Regions from separate parts of the Pseudomonas sp. EA_35y_Pfl2_R5 genome, predicted to be linked through region 1. Evidence: predicted binding sites of a transcription regulator. Region 1 holds the regulator's gene; each other region holds the start of a gene.
The links. The regulator FliA, encoded in region 1, starts transcription of late flagellar genes. The targets are predictions, from matches to a motif close to CTAAAGTTTNNNNNNNNNNNGCCGNTAA.

Region 2: flgM (flagellar biosynthesis anti-sigma factor FlgM) is a predicted target of FliA. The motif match lies at 2,412-2,439, and genes of this name have one in related genera.
Region 3: AACX99_RS04910 (flagellin) is a predicted target of FliA. The motif match lies at 1,500-1,527, and genes of this name have one in related genera.

Annotation. Positions count from the first base shown of each region.
Region 1 is NZ_CAXAOW010000005.1:180,091-184,194, reverse strand. It holds gene flhF (flagellar biosynthesis protein FlhF) at 1-727, shown strand, start outside; gene fleN (flagellar synthesis regulator FleN) at 805-1,635, shown strand; gene fliA (RNA polymerase sigma factor FliA) at 1,632-2,378, shown strand; gene AACX99_RS12150 (chemotaxis response regulator CheY) at 2,475-2,849, shown strand; gene AACX99_RS12145 (protein phosphatase CheZ) at 2,869-3,657, shown strand; gene AACX99_RS12140 (chemotaxis protein CheA) at 3,669-4,104, shown strand, end outside.
Region 2 is NZ_CAXAOW010000002.1:366,182-370,285, reverse strand. It holds gene AACX99_RS05640 (TIGR04283 family arsenosugar biosynthesis glycosyltransferase) at 1-33, shown strand, start outside; gene AACX99_RS05635 (TIGR04282 family arsenosugar biosynthesis glycosyltransferase) at 30-641, shown strand; gene AACX99_RS05630 (flagellar brake protein) at 644-1,393, opposite strand; gene AACX99_RS05625 (flagella synthesis protein FlgN) at 1,475-1,942, opposite strand; gene flgM (flagellar biosynthesis anti-sigma factor FlgM) at 2,028-2,372, opposite strand; gene flgA (flagellar basal body P-ring formation chaperone FlgA) at 2,530-3,288, opposite strand; gene AACX99_RS05610 (chemotaxis protein CheV) at 3,362-4,104, shown strand, end outside.
Region 3 is NZ_CAXAOW010000002.1:209,943-214,046, reverse strand. It holds gene AACX99_RS04915 (flagellin) at 1-1,245, shown strand, start outside; gene AACX99_RS04910 (flagellin) at 1,622-3,229, shown strand; gene AACX99_RS04905 (flagellar protein FlaG) at 3,302-3,691, shown strand; gene fliD (flagellar filament capping protein FliD) at 3,766-4,104, shown strand, end outside.

The DNA.
Region 1 (4,104 bases):
CATGTTGCTCGCGCACCTGGCTCATGCAATCAAAACGCCGAAGCAGGAACCGATGGATGAGGGCGGTGTGATCGCTTTGGTGGGGCCGGCCGGCATGGGCAAGACCACCACCCTGGCCAAGCTGGCCGCGCGCTACGTGCTCAAGTACGGCGCGCAGCATATTGCCCTGGTCAGCCTGGACAGCTACCGCATTGGTGCTCAGGAGCAACTCAAGACGCTGGGGCGCATTCTCAATGTCCCAGTGACCTTGGTTGACCCCGGTCAGTCATTGACCCAGGCTTTGGCCCCATTGGCACGTAAGCGTGTGGTATTGATCGATACTGCAGGCTTACCCGCTAATGATCCGGCCCTGCGCATGCAACTGGAAACGCTGGCCAGCCGTGGTGTCAACGCTAAAAATTATCTGGTAATGGCGGCCACCAGCCAGAGTCAAGTCCTGAAAGCCGCCTACCATAGTTATAAGCGCTGCGGTTTGTCTGGCTGCATCCTGACCAAGGCGGATGAAGCGACGAGTCTGGGTGAGGTTTTAGGACTGGCTATTAGCCAGCGTCTACCGGTAGCCTATCTTACTGATGGGCCACGCATTCCCGATGATTTGCAGGTTCCGCGCAGTCATCAATTGGTTAGTCGGGCCGTGGGGCTGCAGGCCAATCAAGATCCAAGCGAGGATACGATGGCGGAGATGTTTGCCGGCCTTTACCAGCAACCTGCACGACGCGTGAGTTAAGTGCCATGCTGTTGGAATTGAACCGCGCTTAGCCGACCAAGTGGCTCCAGTCGAAGTTAGACAAGGTGTGTAGAAATATGGGTATGCATCCCGTACAGGTGATTGCGGTGACCGGCGGCAAAGGTGGCGTCGGTAAGACCAATGTGTCGGTGAACCTGGCGTTGGCCCTGGCTGATCTTGGTCGCCGGGTGATGCTGATGGACGCCGACCTGGGCTTGGCCAACGTCGATGTGCTGCTTGGTCTGAGCGCCAAGCGCACCCTGGAAGACGTCATCAGTGGTGAATGTGAACTGCGCGATGTGCTGTTGCAGGGCCCCGGTGGCGTTCGCATCGTGCCGGCTGCGTCTGGCATTCAGAGCATGGTGCAGCTGTCGCCCATGCAGCATGCTGGGCTGATCCAGGCGTTCAGCGATATCAGTGACAACCTCGATGTGCTGATTATCGACACCGCCGCCGGTATCGGTGATGGCGTGGTCAGCTTCGTGCGCGCGGCTCAGGAAGTGCTGGTGGTGGTGTGTGATGAGCCAACGTCGATTACTGACGCCTATGCGCTGATCAAACTGCTTAACCGCGATCACGGCATGAATCGTTTCCGCGTATTGGCCAACATGGCTCACAGCCCGCAGGAAGGTCGTAACCTCTTTGCTAAGCTGACTAAAGTCACTGACCGCTTTCTCGACGTTGCCCTGCAGTACGTAGGTGCAGTTCCTTATGACGAGTCAGTGCGCAAGGCCGTGCAGAAACAGCGTGCGGTTTATGAAGCCTTCCCGCGTTCGAAGTGCGCGCTGGCGTTCAAGGCGATAGCCCAAAAAGTCGATGCCTGGCCATTACCGGCCAATCCGCGTGGTCATTTGGAGTTTTTCGTTGAGCGTCTGGTGCAGCAACCGATCGCAGACACGGCCATATGACAGCAGCTTCTGGACTTCGTATGTATAGCAAGGCGCAGGCGCAGGATTCCCAACATCAATTGATCGAGCGCTACGCGCCCTTGGTCAAACGCATCGCCTACCACCTGTTGGCGCGCTTGCCGGCTAATGTGCAGGTCGACGACTTGATCCAGGCTGGGATGATCGGCTTGCTCGAAGCGTCAAAAAAATACGACTCCAGTAAAGGTGCCAGCTTTGAGACCTTCGCCGGTATTCGCATTCGCGGCTCCATGCTTGATGAAGTGCGTAAAGGGGACTGGGCCCCACGCTCAGTGCATCGCAATAGCCGCATGGTCAGCGACGCGATTAGAAAAATTGAGGCCAGAACCGGCAGAGACGCTAAAGATCAAGAGGTTGCGGCCGAACTCCAATTGAGTCTCGAGGATTACTACGGCATTCTTGGCGACACTTTAGGCAGCCGCCTGTTCAGCTTTGACGACCTTTTGCAGGACGGCGAGCACGGTGGGCTGGGTGAAGACGCTGGCAGCAACCATCTCGAACCTTCTCGTGATCTGGAAGATGAACGCTTTCAGGCGGCCTTGGCAGATGCCATTGCCAACCTGCCGGAGCGCGAGCGCCTAGTGTTAGCGCTATATTACGATGAAGAATTGAATCTTAAAGAGATCGGTGAGGTGTTGGGGGTTAGCGAATCACGTGTAAGCCAACTACACAGTCAGTGTGCCGCTCGTTTACGCGCTCGTTTGGGCGAGTGGCGCGCACATTGAGTTTACTCGCTAACGCTAGGCCGGTTTCACGATTAAAAGCGTACACAGGGTGCTGGGTGCGTTTGGGACTGTACGGAGGTCGACTTGGACAAGAACATGAAAATCCTCATCGTTGATGACTTTTCAACGATGCGACGGATCATCAAGAACCTCCTGCGTGACTTGGGGTTCACCAACACAGCGGAAGCCGATGATGGCGTGACCGCGCTGCCCATGCTGCAGAGCGGCAGTTTCGATTTTCTGGTGACGGACTGGAACATGCCCGGTATGACGGGTATCGACCTGCTGCGTGCAGTGCGTGCGGATGAGCGCCTGAAAACTCTGCCGGTGTTGATGGTAACCGCTGAGGCCAAGCGCGATCAGATCATCGAAGCAGCCCAGGCTGGTGTTAACGGTTATGTAGTCAAGCCGTTCACTGCCCAGGTACTGAAAGAGAAGATTGAAAAAATCTTCGAACGCGTCAACGGCTGATGTCTGCCATGAGGTTGCTATGGAACATAAAGATTCCGCTCAGGGTGATCTTGAGTCGTCCCTGAAACACAACGCTCGCCAACTGGTAGATAGCCTGGAACAAGGCAACTTTGGTGAAGCGGTACAGCTGATACATGAGCTCAACAAAGCGCGTGACCGCGGCTTGTATCACGAAGTCGGCAAGCTGACCCGTGAGCTGCACAACGCCATCGTCAACTTCCAGCTAGATCCCCGTGTGCCACACGCCACTGAGGTCTCGCAAATTACCGATGCCACCGAACGCCTGAATTACGTGGTGACGATGACCGAGAAAGCGGCCAATCGCACCATGGATCTGGTTGAGCAGAGCGCACCATTGGTTAATGACCTCAGTGATGAGGCGCAGAGTCTGAGCGCTGACTGGGGGCGCTTTATGCGCCGCGAGATGAGCGCCGATGGCTTTCGTGAGTTGGCCAAGCGTGTGGAGTTGTTTCTCGCGCGTAGCGAGCGTGACGGCGCCAAGATATCGGGTCACCTCAACGATATTCTCCTGGCTCAGGACTATCAGGATCTGACGGGGCAGGTGATCAAGCGTGTAACCCAGCTGGTGACCGAGGTGGAAAGCAATCTGCTGAAACTGGTGTTGATGGCCAGCCAGGTAGACCAGTTCGCCGGCATTGAGCACAACCATGAGCTGCTACGCGCCGAACAAGAACAACAAAAAGAGCCTTCCCGTGGTGAAGGTCCGCAGATTCATGCCGATAAGCGTGAAGACGTCGCATCCAATCAGGATGATGTCGACGACCTGCTTTCCAGTCTGGGATTTTAGGAGCACGTCTTATGAGCTTCGGCGCCGATGAAGAAATCCTCCAGGACTTCCTGGTAGAGGCCGGCGAGATTCTTGAACTACTGTCCGAGCAGCTGGTAGAGCTGGAAAGCCGCCCGGACGACATGAATCTGCTCAACGCTATTTTTCGCGGGTTTCATACCGTCAAAGGTGGTGCCGGTTTTCTCCAGCTCAATGAGCTGGTGGAATGCTGCCATATCGCAGAAAACGTCTTCGACATCCTGCGTAAGGGTGAGCGGCGCGTCGACTCCGCGTTGATGGATGTGGTGCTAGAAGCACTGGATGCCGTCAACAGCATGTTTACTCAGGTCCGTGAACGTACCGATCTGACTCCGGCCACCCCTGAGCTGTTGGCCGCCCTGGCACGCCTGGCTGAGCCGGCAGGTGCTGAGGAAACCGCGCCGGCTGAAGTGCACGCTGAGCCTGAAC
Region 2 (4,104 bases), on a different contig from region 1:
GCTCGTCAGTACCGTCGAGGGTCGCTGCTATGAATCTGTCGATCTCATTGCATATGCTCGCTAGAGCACCCGTTGCGGGGCGGGTAAAGACACGGTTGATCCCAGCATTGGGTGCGCAGGGCGCTTGTGATTTGCAGCAGTTGTTGCTGGAGCGCGCCTTGCAGTTACCGGCTCATGGCTTTAGCGAGCGCTTTCTCTGGCTGGATGATTTGCCGGATGCTGGTTTGCAGCAGCTGGCGCTAAACCTCGGCTGGACGCTGGTAGAGCAACCGGCTGGCGATCTGGGTGAACGTATGCGCCGTATTGCCACTCTGGGGTTGGCCGAAAGCGATGCGGTAATTCTGATCGGCAATGACTGTCCGGCGCTCGATGGCAATTATCTGCAGGCGGCGTGTGGCGCTCTACAGGAGCAGCCCGTGGTGATCGGGCCGGCCGAAGATGGCGGTTATGTGTTGCTGGGGTTGCGTCGCATGACCGCCAGCTTGTTCAGCGATATGCCGTGGGGCACGGAGCGGGTCTTCGATATAACGCTGCAACGCTTGCAGCAGCTGGACTGGTGTCCAGCGCTGCTGACTATGTTGTGGGATGTGGATCGGCCTGAGGACCTGTCACGCCTGGCGGCGTTGGATATCCTTATCTGACGCTAGAACAGCCCGTCGCTTTCGACGCGGCGCGCTTCACGTTGTAGCTGGTAGACGAAGCGTTCGACCAATCGCTGTTCCTGGCCGTTGATGCGATGGAAGCGTGCGCCGACAAAGGTGGTGTCGACCTTCTCCTCGTACTGCACATGACGCATTTCAATGGCAGTGGTCATGGCGCCGAAAGGAAATCTCGCAGTAAAGCGTTCGTATACCTGGCCAGCTTGCAGGCTGCTGCTGATATTGCCCGGGAAGCGCAATTTGCAGCCGGTTGCCGAGATGTCCAGCAATAACCCGGGTAGGGCGGTGCGCAGCTTATCGCCGGCCAGCTCAACTTTGATCAGTTCTGCCTGTTTGAGCGGGGCGCGGAAGGCGCTGCGCCGTTGGTGATAGGTCACCTCAAGCGGCATCGGGCTCAAGTAGCAGCGCGCGCCCTCATGCTCGGCAATACGCACGTTCTCTTCGCATTTCCAGGCTACGCGCACACCTTCATGAAAGGCCTCGACATTGAAGGCTTCGCCGTTGGCCAGGTAGCGCTCGCCGTCACTTGGCATCAGTTCATCGAGAATCAGCAGCTTCTTGTCGCGATCAACTTCGATCACGTAGCTCTGGAAGCGTTGATTACGTTCGTGGAAGGTGATGATCAGCGGGTCATGGTTTTGTTGCAGTTGGCGCAGGTTGGCAACTATTTCCACCGGTGCCTTGAGCACCTTGGGCGGCTGCGGGCCATCTTCCTGGCTAAAAGGACTGGACACGGTCCATAACTCTCCGAGCAAATGCTATGGCACTAGCATACTGGCAATGTGACAGTATGTCCCCTGTGCCTTTTATAGGTTTCAGGCCTGGCTGAGCGGGCGCTGCTGGCCGATTCTAGCGGCACTGCCGCGGCTGTCATAGAGGCTGGGCGTCTCGTTGCCACGTAGAATGCCGAGCATGCTCTGGGCTGAGGCTTGGCTTGAGCGAATCAGGCGGCCATTGCGCAAGTTTGCCGCTTGGCAGCGTTCGAGCAGGGCATTGAGCTGATCGCCGCGCTCAAGCAGCAGTTCGCCCTGATTGGACTGTGCAGCAAGGGCTTGCAGGCCTTCGCGATTGGGGGTGAGGTTAAGGCTGGCGAGTGCTTGGCTGCGTTCTTTGCCATGCTGGTCGAGCAGGGTTAGCAGCGGTAGTTTTTCCGCCAAAATGCCCTGCAGGCGGGGTAGGTCGCGATCATTCAGGGCTTGGAATTCGGTGTCGATCAATTCAAGCAACTGCTCGGCCGTGCCGATATCGTTGGTGAATAGTTCAAGCAGGTTGGTGTCGTGCATTGCGGGCTCTTCGGGGTAATAAGCGCTTCAAGGCATTGCTTGAAGCGTCTATTGGGCGACCATTTACCCCAGCGTAGCCCTGTGACTAGCGCTGGGACTCGAAATTAAGCAGTTTGCTGGCGACGCGCTGGCTATCAACTTGGTAGCTACCGTCTTCGATTGCCTGCTTGAGCTGGGCGACACGCTCTTTGTTTACGGTTGGCTGATCGCGCAGTTTTTCGCTAACTTTTTGCAACTGCTGAGCCTCACGGCTTAATTGTACCGACTCGCCGCTCTTGCCGGCCTGCTGCGCCTGCTCAGCAGGTTTGGCTGCGTTCTCAGGTTGTTTGCTGCCGATGGCTTCGTTCTTGCCACCTGCCTGCGCACTACCGGTCCGCCCCGAGTTTGCTGGCGTTGCGGCATTGTTGAGCCGGTTGATGTCGATGACCATGATGCAAAACCTCGAACAGTATTTGGACGCTTGCCTAGCTTGTCGGCATTGCCTTGGAAAACTTTAGGGCAAAAATATGTGCGTCAGATAACAGTCTAAACACAGTGTGAATAATCGTCAGCTTTATGAGTGCACAAAGTTAAGACAAGAGTCATGGCTACATCGCCACTTCAACCTGTCCAGGCCCGACCACACGAGCTCGGATGACTCGATTCGAGCGTTGGTTGCGCACGCTTATCTGCTTACCAACAACGCCGTCCGACAGGGCTTCACCTGGCATGCGCACACTGATGCCGCGACTGCGGGCACTGATTACGACCTGATCGCCCTTGCGTATGGCTTCCGCTGTTTGCACATGGATCGGTGCCAGCACTTGGTCTGGCGACAGTGGTCGCGTCAATTTTTTGCCAATTGCCTGCTGCAGGCTCGTGAGATAACCCTGATTGAGCAGGCCGACATCGCGTTCGGCCAGTGCGATATCCATAGCCGTCACTACATTGTTGCGCTTGAGTGGACGACTGACGATCACCACTTCACGGTATAGCCGCACTTGCCCGGGGACAAATACTGTCCATGGCGCAGAACCATCACAGCGCACCCTCATTGTCACTCGGCCGATAGGTTCGGCGGGGCTTTCCAGGGTGGTGGTTAGGGGGTGTTCGCATAGCGGCAGCCGCAGGCGTGGGTCGAGCCGGTTGATTTGAATCTCATGGCGGCCAGCGATGTTGCTACGCTGTAAATAATCGCTCACCGCTTGCTCAAGAAAAACTTCGCCAGCGCCGATAAGTTGTTCAGGCCGCGTTACATTGGCTGTTGCCAAGGCGCTATAGCCGAGTGCCAGCAAAGCGGGTACAACTGCCAGCCAGTAGCGGCATTTTGCCATTGAGTGTCGGTTAGTTGTCGTTTCAATGTTCATATGGGTTGGATAGCAAGGTGCGTGCCGCCTGCTACGCTGACAGCAATCTGTTACTCAAATAAGGAGTTTGGGTATGGCCGGTGTGATGGATTCGGTTAACCAGCGAACTCAGTTGGTTGGACAGAATCGTTTAGAGTTGTTGCTGTTTCGTTTGAACAGCAACCAGCTGTATGGGATCAACGTATTCAAGGTGAAAGAGGTGCTGCAATGCCCGAAACTCACCATCATGCCGAAGTCCAGTCCGGTCGTTCGCGGTGTCGCTAACATCCGTGGCGGCACTATCCCGATTCTTGATTTGTCCATGGCCACCGGCAGCGCGCCGCTGGCCAATCTCGACAACAGCTTTGTGATCATCACTGAATACAACACCAAGGTTCAGGGCTTTCTGGTGCACTCGGTCGAGCGCATCGTCAATATGAACTGGGAGTCGATTCATCCACCACCCAAGGGAACCGGCCGCGACCATTATCTGACTGCGGTCACCCACTTGGATGACAAGATGGTCGAGATCATTGATGTCGAGAAGATTCTGGCCGAGGTGGCGCCGACATCCGAAGTTATATCCGAAGGTGTTCTTAGTGCTGAGACCCAGGCGCGTGCGGTGAGTTTGCGTGTGCTGACCTGCGACGATTCCTCGGTGGCGCGCAAGCAAGTAACCCGCTGTCTAGAGACTATCGGCGTGGAGGTGGTGGCGCTGAACGACGGGCGTCAGGCGCTGGACTATCTGAAGGCGATGGTTGAGGAAGGCAAAAATCCCGCAGAGGAATTCTTGATGCTGATTTCCGACATTGAGATGCCGGAAATGGATGGCTACAC
Region 3 (4,104 bases), on a different contig from region 1:
GAGATCAACCGTATCGCCGAGACCACCAGCTTCGGCGGTCGCAAGATTCTCGACGGCTCCTTCGGTTCGCAAAGCTTCCAGGTTGGTGCCAACGCATTCGAAACCATCAGCGTATCGGTCGGCGCGGCATCGGCTTCGCGGATCGGCGCCAGCCGCTTCAACAGCAGCTTGGCCAGCGACACCGCGGCGCAAAGCGGCATCGCTGCCAGCACAGTCACCGGCTTCGCCGACATCACCTCGACCGATGTGGGCTACGCCTCATCGCCGGCGACCACCGACGGTCTGACCATCAAGGGCAAGCTCGGCGAGGCTTCGATTGGTTTGGTCGACGGCAGCTCGGCACGCGAATTGGCCACTGCCGTCAATCGCGCTACCGACTCCACCGGTGTCACCGCCAGCGCACGCACCTCGGTGCGCTTGCAACAGGACGCTAGTGGCGGCTTCACCAACACCGATATCTCCGGCACCATCAGTTTCACGCTGTATGGCGCCAATGACGCCAAGGTCGGCGACGGCGTCGCGATTTCCGCGACCATCTCCGATTGGGGCGACTTGTCGGGGCTGGCCGACGCGATCAACAAGGAAACCGGGCGCACCGGCATCAGTGCCAAGATATTGGTCAACGGTGCCTTGGAGATGGTCAACGAGCGTGGCGACAATATCGCCATCGATGGATACACCGCCGAGGGTTCCACGGGTAATACCATCGCTGCCGAGATGCAGACCCTGGCGTTCAACGGCGATAACAGCGTCGACGATGCGGCGGATGCCAGTGACACCGTTGGCGTAGTCGCGACTCTAACCGGCGATGGCACGAACGGCGCGGTGGCGGTTGGTCAGGTGCGTTTCGAGTCGCCGGATGCCTTCAAGGTCGAGAACTTCGACACCGTCGATGGTGGTGTTCAAGCAGCTGACGTTTATAGCTTGCTTGAGTCGGTCGACGAGGTGGACGTGAGTACCTATGTTGGCGCACAGAACGCGCTGGGCATTATCAGCGCGGCAATTTCCAACATCGATAGCCAGCGTGCTCAACTGGGTGCGGTGCAGAACCGTTTCGAGAACACCATTTCTAACCTGCAAAACATCGGTGAAAACGCATCGGCTGCGCGCAGCCGGATTCGTGACACCGACTATGCGGCGGAAACCTCGGAGCTGACCAAGAACCAGATCCTGCAGCAGGCCGGTACCGCGATTCTGGCTCAGGCCAACCAGCTACCTCAGGCTGTGCTCAGCTTGCTTCAGTAATAACCTTGCTGTGACGGCAGGGCGGGGCGGAGCGATCCGCTCCGCCCTGTTGTCGTTTATCCGCCTCTATCTATGGTCGCCCTCCGGTGCCCAGCCAGGCCTAAACTATCCCGTCGGGCTGCCGATAGCCTCGTAGGCAGGGGCTCAGGTCGACCGAATCTATAGCGTCAAGTTTTCAACATGACTGCAACGGCTTGTGTAACTGCCTGATCGAACGGCAAAAAAATATCCAAAAATTTTCTTGCCGAAGCTGCCTAAAGTTGCTCCGGGCAGCGCCGATACAAAGATCGAATGCGAACTTAATAGGGTGTCTGAGCAAACAGCCCCGAAGCTCGCGAGCTCAGGCAAACTTAGCGGTCCTTTGGAGGCAAATACCATGGCCCTTACAGTCAACACAAACGTAGCGTCGCTGAACACTCAGCGTAACTTGGGCAGTTCGGCCAAAGGCCTGGATACGTCCCTGCAACGCCTTTCCACTGGCTTCCGTATCAATAGCGCTAAAGACGATGCGGCTGGTCTGCAGATTTCCAACCGTCTGACCAGCCAGATCAACGGCCTTAACGTTGCGGTGCGTAACTCCAACGACGGCATCTCCCTGGCGCAAACCGCTGAAGGCGCGTTGCAGCAGTCCACCGGCATTCTGCAGCGTATGCGCGATCTGGCACTGCAGTCCGCTAACGGCTCCAACGGCGCCAGCGAACGTGCCGCTCTGCAGGGCGAAGTAGCGCAACTGCAGCAGGAGTTGAACCGTATCGCTGAAACCACCAGCTTCGGTGGCCGTAAGATTCTCGACGGTACCTTTGGTTCGCAAAGCTTCCAGGTCGGCGCTAACGCCTTCGAGACCATCAGCGTTTCGGTCGGTGCGGCCTCTGCGTCGCGCATTGGTGCCAGCCGCTTTAACAGCAGTGTATCCAGTGAAACCGATGCGCAAAGCGGTATCGCCGCTAGCGTCGTGACCGGCTTCGCCGACATCACCTCCACCGACGTAGGTTATGCCTCGTCGCCGGCCACCACCGATGGCCTGACCATCAAGGGTAAACTGGGCGAAGCCTCGGTTGCTTTGGTTGATGGCAGCTCGGCGCGTGACCTTTCTAATGCCGTGAACCGTACTGCGGATTCCACCGGTGTGACGTCTACTGCACGCACCTCGGTCCGTCTGCAGCAGGATGCCAGTGGTGGTTTCACCAACACCGATACGTCCGGCACCATCAGCTTCAACCTCTATGGCTCTAATAACGCCAAAGAAGGCGACGCTGTGGCGATCTCCGCCAGTATTACTGATTGGGGTGATCTCTCCGGTTTGGCTGATGCGATCAACAAGGAGACCGGTCGTACTGGTATCAGTGCTCGGGTGCTGAACAACGGCGCGCTGGAAATGACCAGCGAGCGTGGCGATAATATCGCGATCGACGAATACACTGCTACCGACTCGGCGGATGCTGCGGTCGCGGCTGAGCTCCAGACGCTGTCCTTCGATGGCGACAACGGTATCGATGATGCTGACGATGCTAGCGATACCGTAGGTACTGCTGCTGCCCTGACCGGTGACGGGACCGATGGTGCCACCGCTGTAGGCCAAGTGCGCTTCGAGTCGCCGGATGCCTTCGAGGTCGAGAACTTCGATACCATCGACGGTGGTAATCAGGCTGCGAGCAAGTTCAGCGTGCTAGAAGCGGTGGACTCGATCGATATCGGTACGGCGATTGGTGCGCAGAACGCCTTGGGTATCATCAGCTCGGCGATCTCCAACATCGACAGCCAGCGTGCTCAACTCGGTGCGGTACAAAACCGCTTCGAAAACACCATCTCCAACTTGCAGAACATTGGAGAGAACGCTTCCGCTGCTCGCAGCCGGATTCGTGACACCGACTATGCTGCTGAAACTTCGGAACTGACCAAAAATCAGATCCTGCAGCAGGCCGGTACCGCGATTTTGGCTCAGGCTAACCAGTTGCCGCAGGCTGTACTCAGTCTGCTCGGCTAAGGGTAGAAGCGCTAGACTACGGGGGGGAGGGCATGGCTCTTTCCCCCGTTCCCTCATTGTGAGGATAAAGTGATGGACATTGGTTCAGTTCAAAATTCCCCAACTGCTGTACCCACTAAGGTAGAGCGGACTCAAAGTGCTACGGCGGGTAATGCCGTAGAGGGCGCTCTTGAGCAGAGAGTTGCTCAAGATAGTGTTGCAGATCAATCTGTTAGCACTGCATCTTCCCCTCAAGCATCCAGGGAGGATGTTGAAGCGGCTGTAGCGACCATCCAAGACTTTGTTCAGACGGTTCGCCGTGACCTAAATTTTTCGCTTGAAGAGGGCACTGGTCGAGTTGTTGTGAAAGTCACTGACTCTGGCTCTGGTGATGTAATTCGACAGATTCCGTCAGAAGAAGCGCTGCAGCTGGCTGAAAATCTCTCGGAGGTTCGCAGCCTGCTGTTTAAGGCTGAAGCTTAGCCACAGGCTTGGCATGGCTTTTGACTGTTTATGCTCACGAGGCTTAAACAGTCGAGTTTTTGACGAGGTGCATCATGGTAGGTATCACAGGTATCGGTTCAGGGATCGACATCGACAGCATCGTAAAAGCGTTAGTCGATTCTGAGCGCGCGCCCAAGACTTCCCAACTTGATCGTCTTGAAAAAGTAACCACTACACGAATTTCCGCGCTGGGCACCTTGACGGGCGCGCTGAATGCATTCAAGTCGTCGGTTGACGCGCTTAATAAAACGTCCTTGTTTGAGTCGCGTACAGCGAGTTCTTCGAACACCAGTGTGCTTAAGGCCACTGCTGCAACTACTGCCCCTGCGGGAAGCTATAACGTTCAGGTACAACAGCTGGCTACTAGCAGTAAGGTTGCGCTGCAGTCAGTT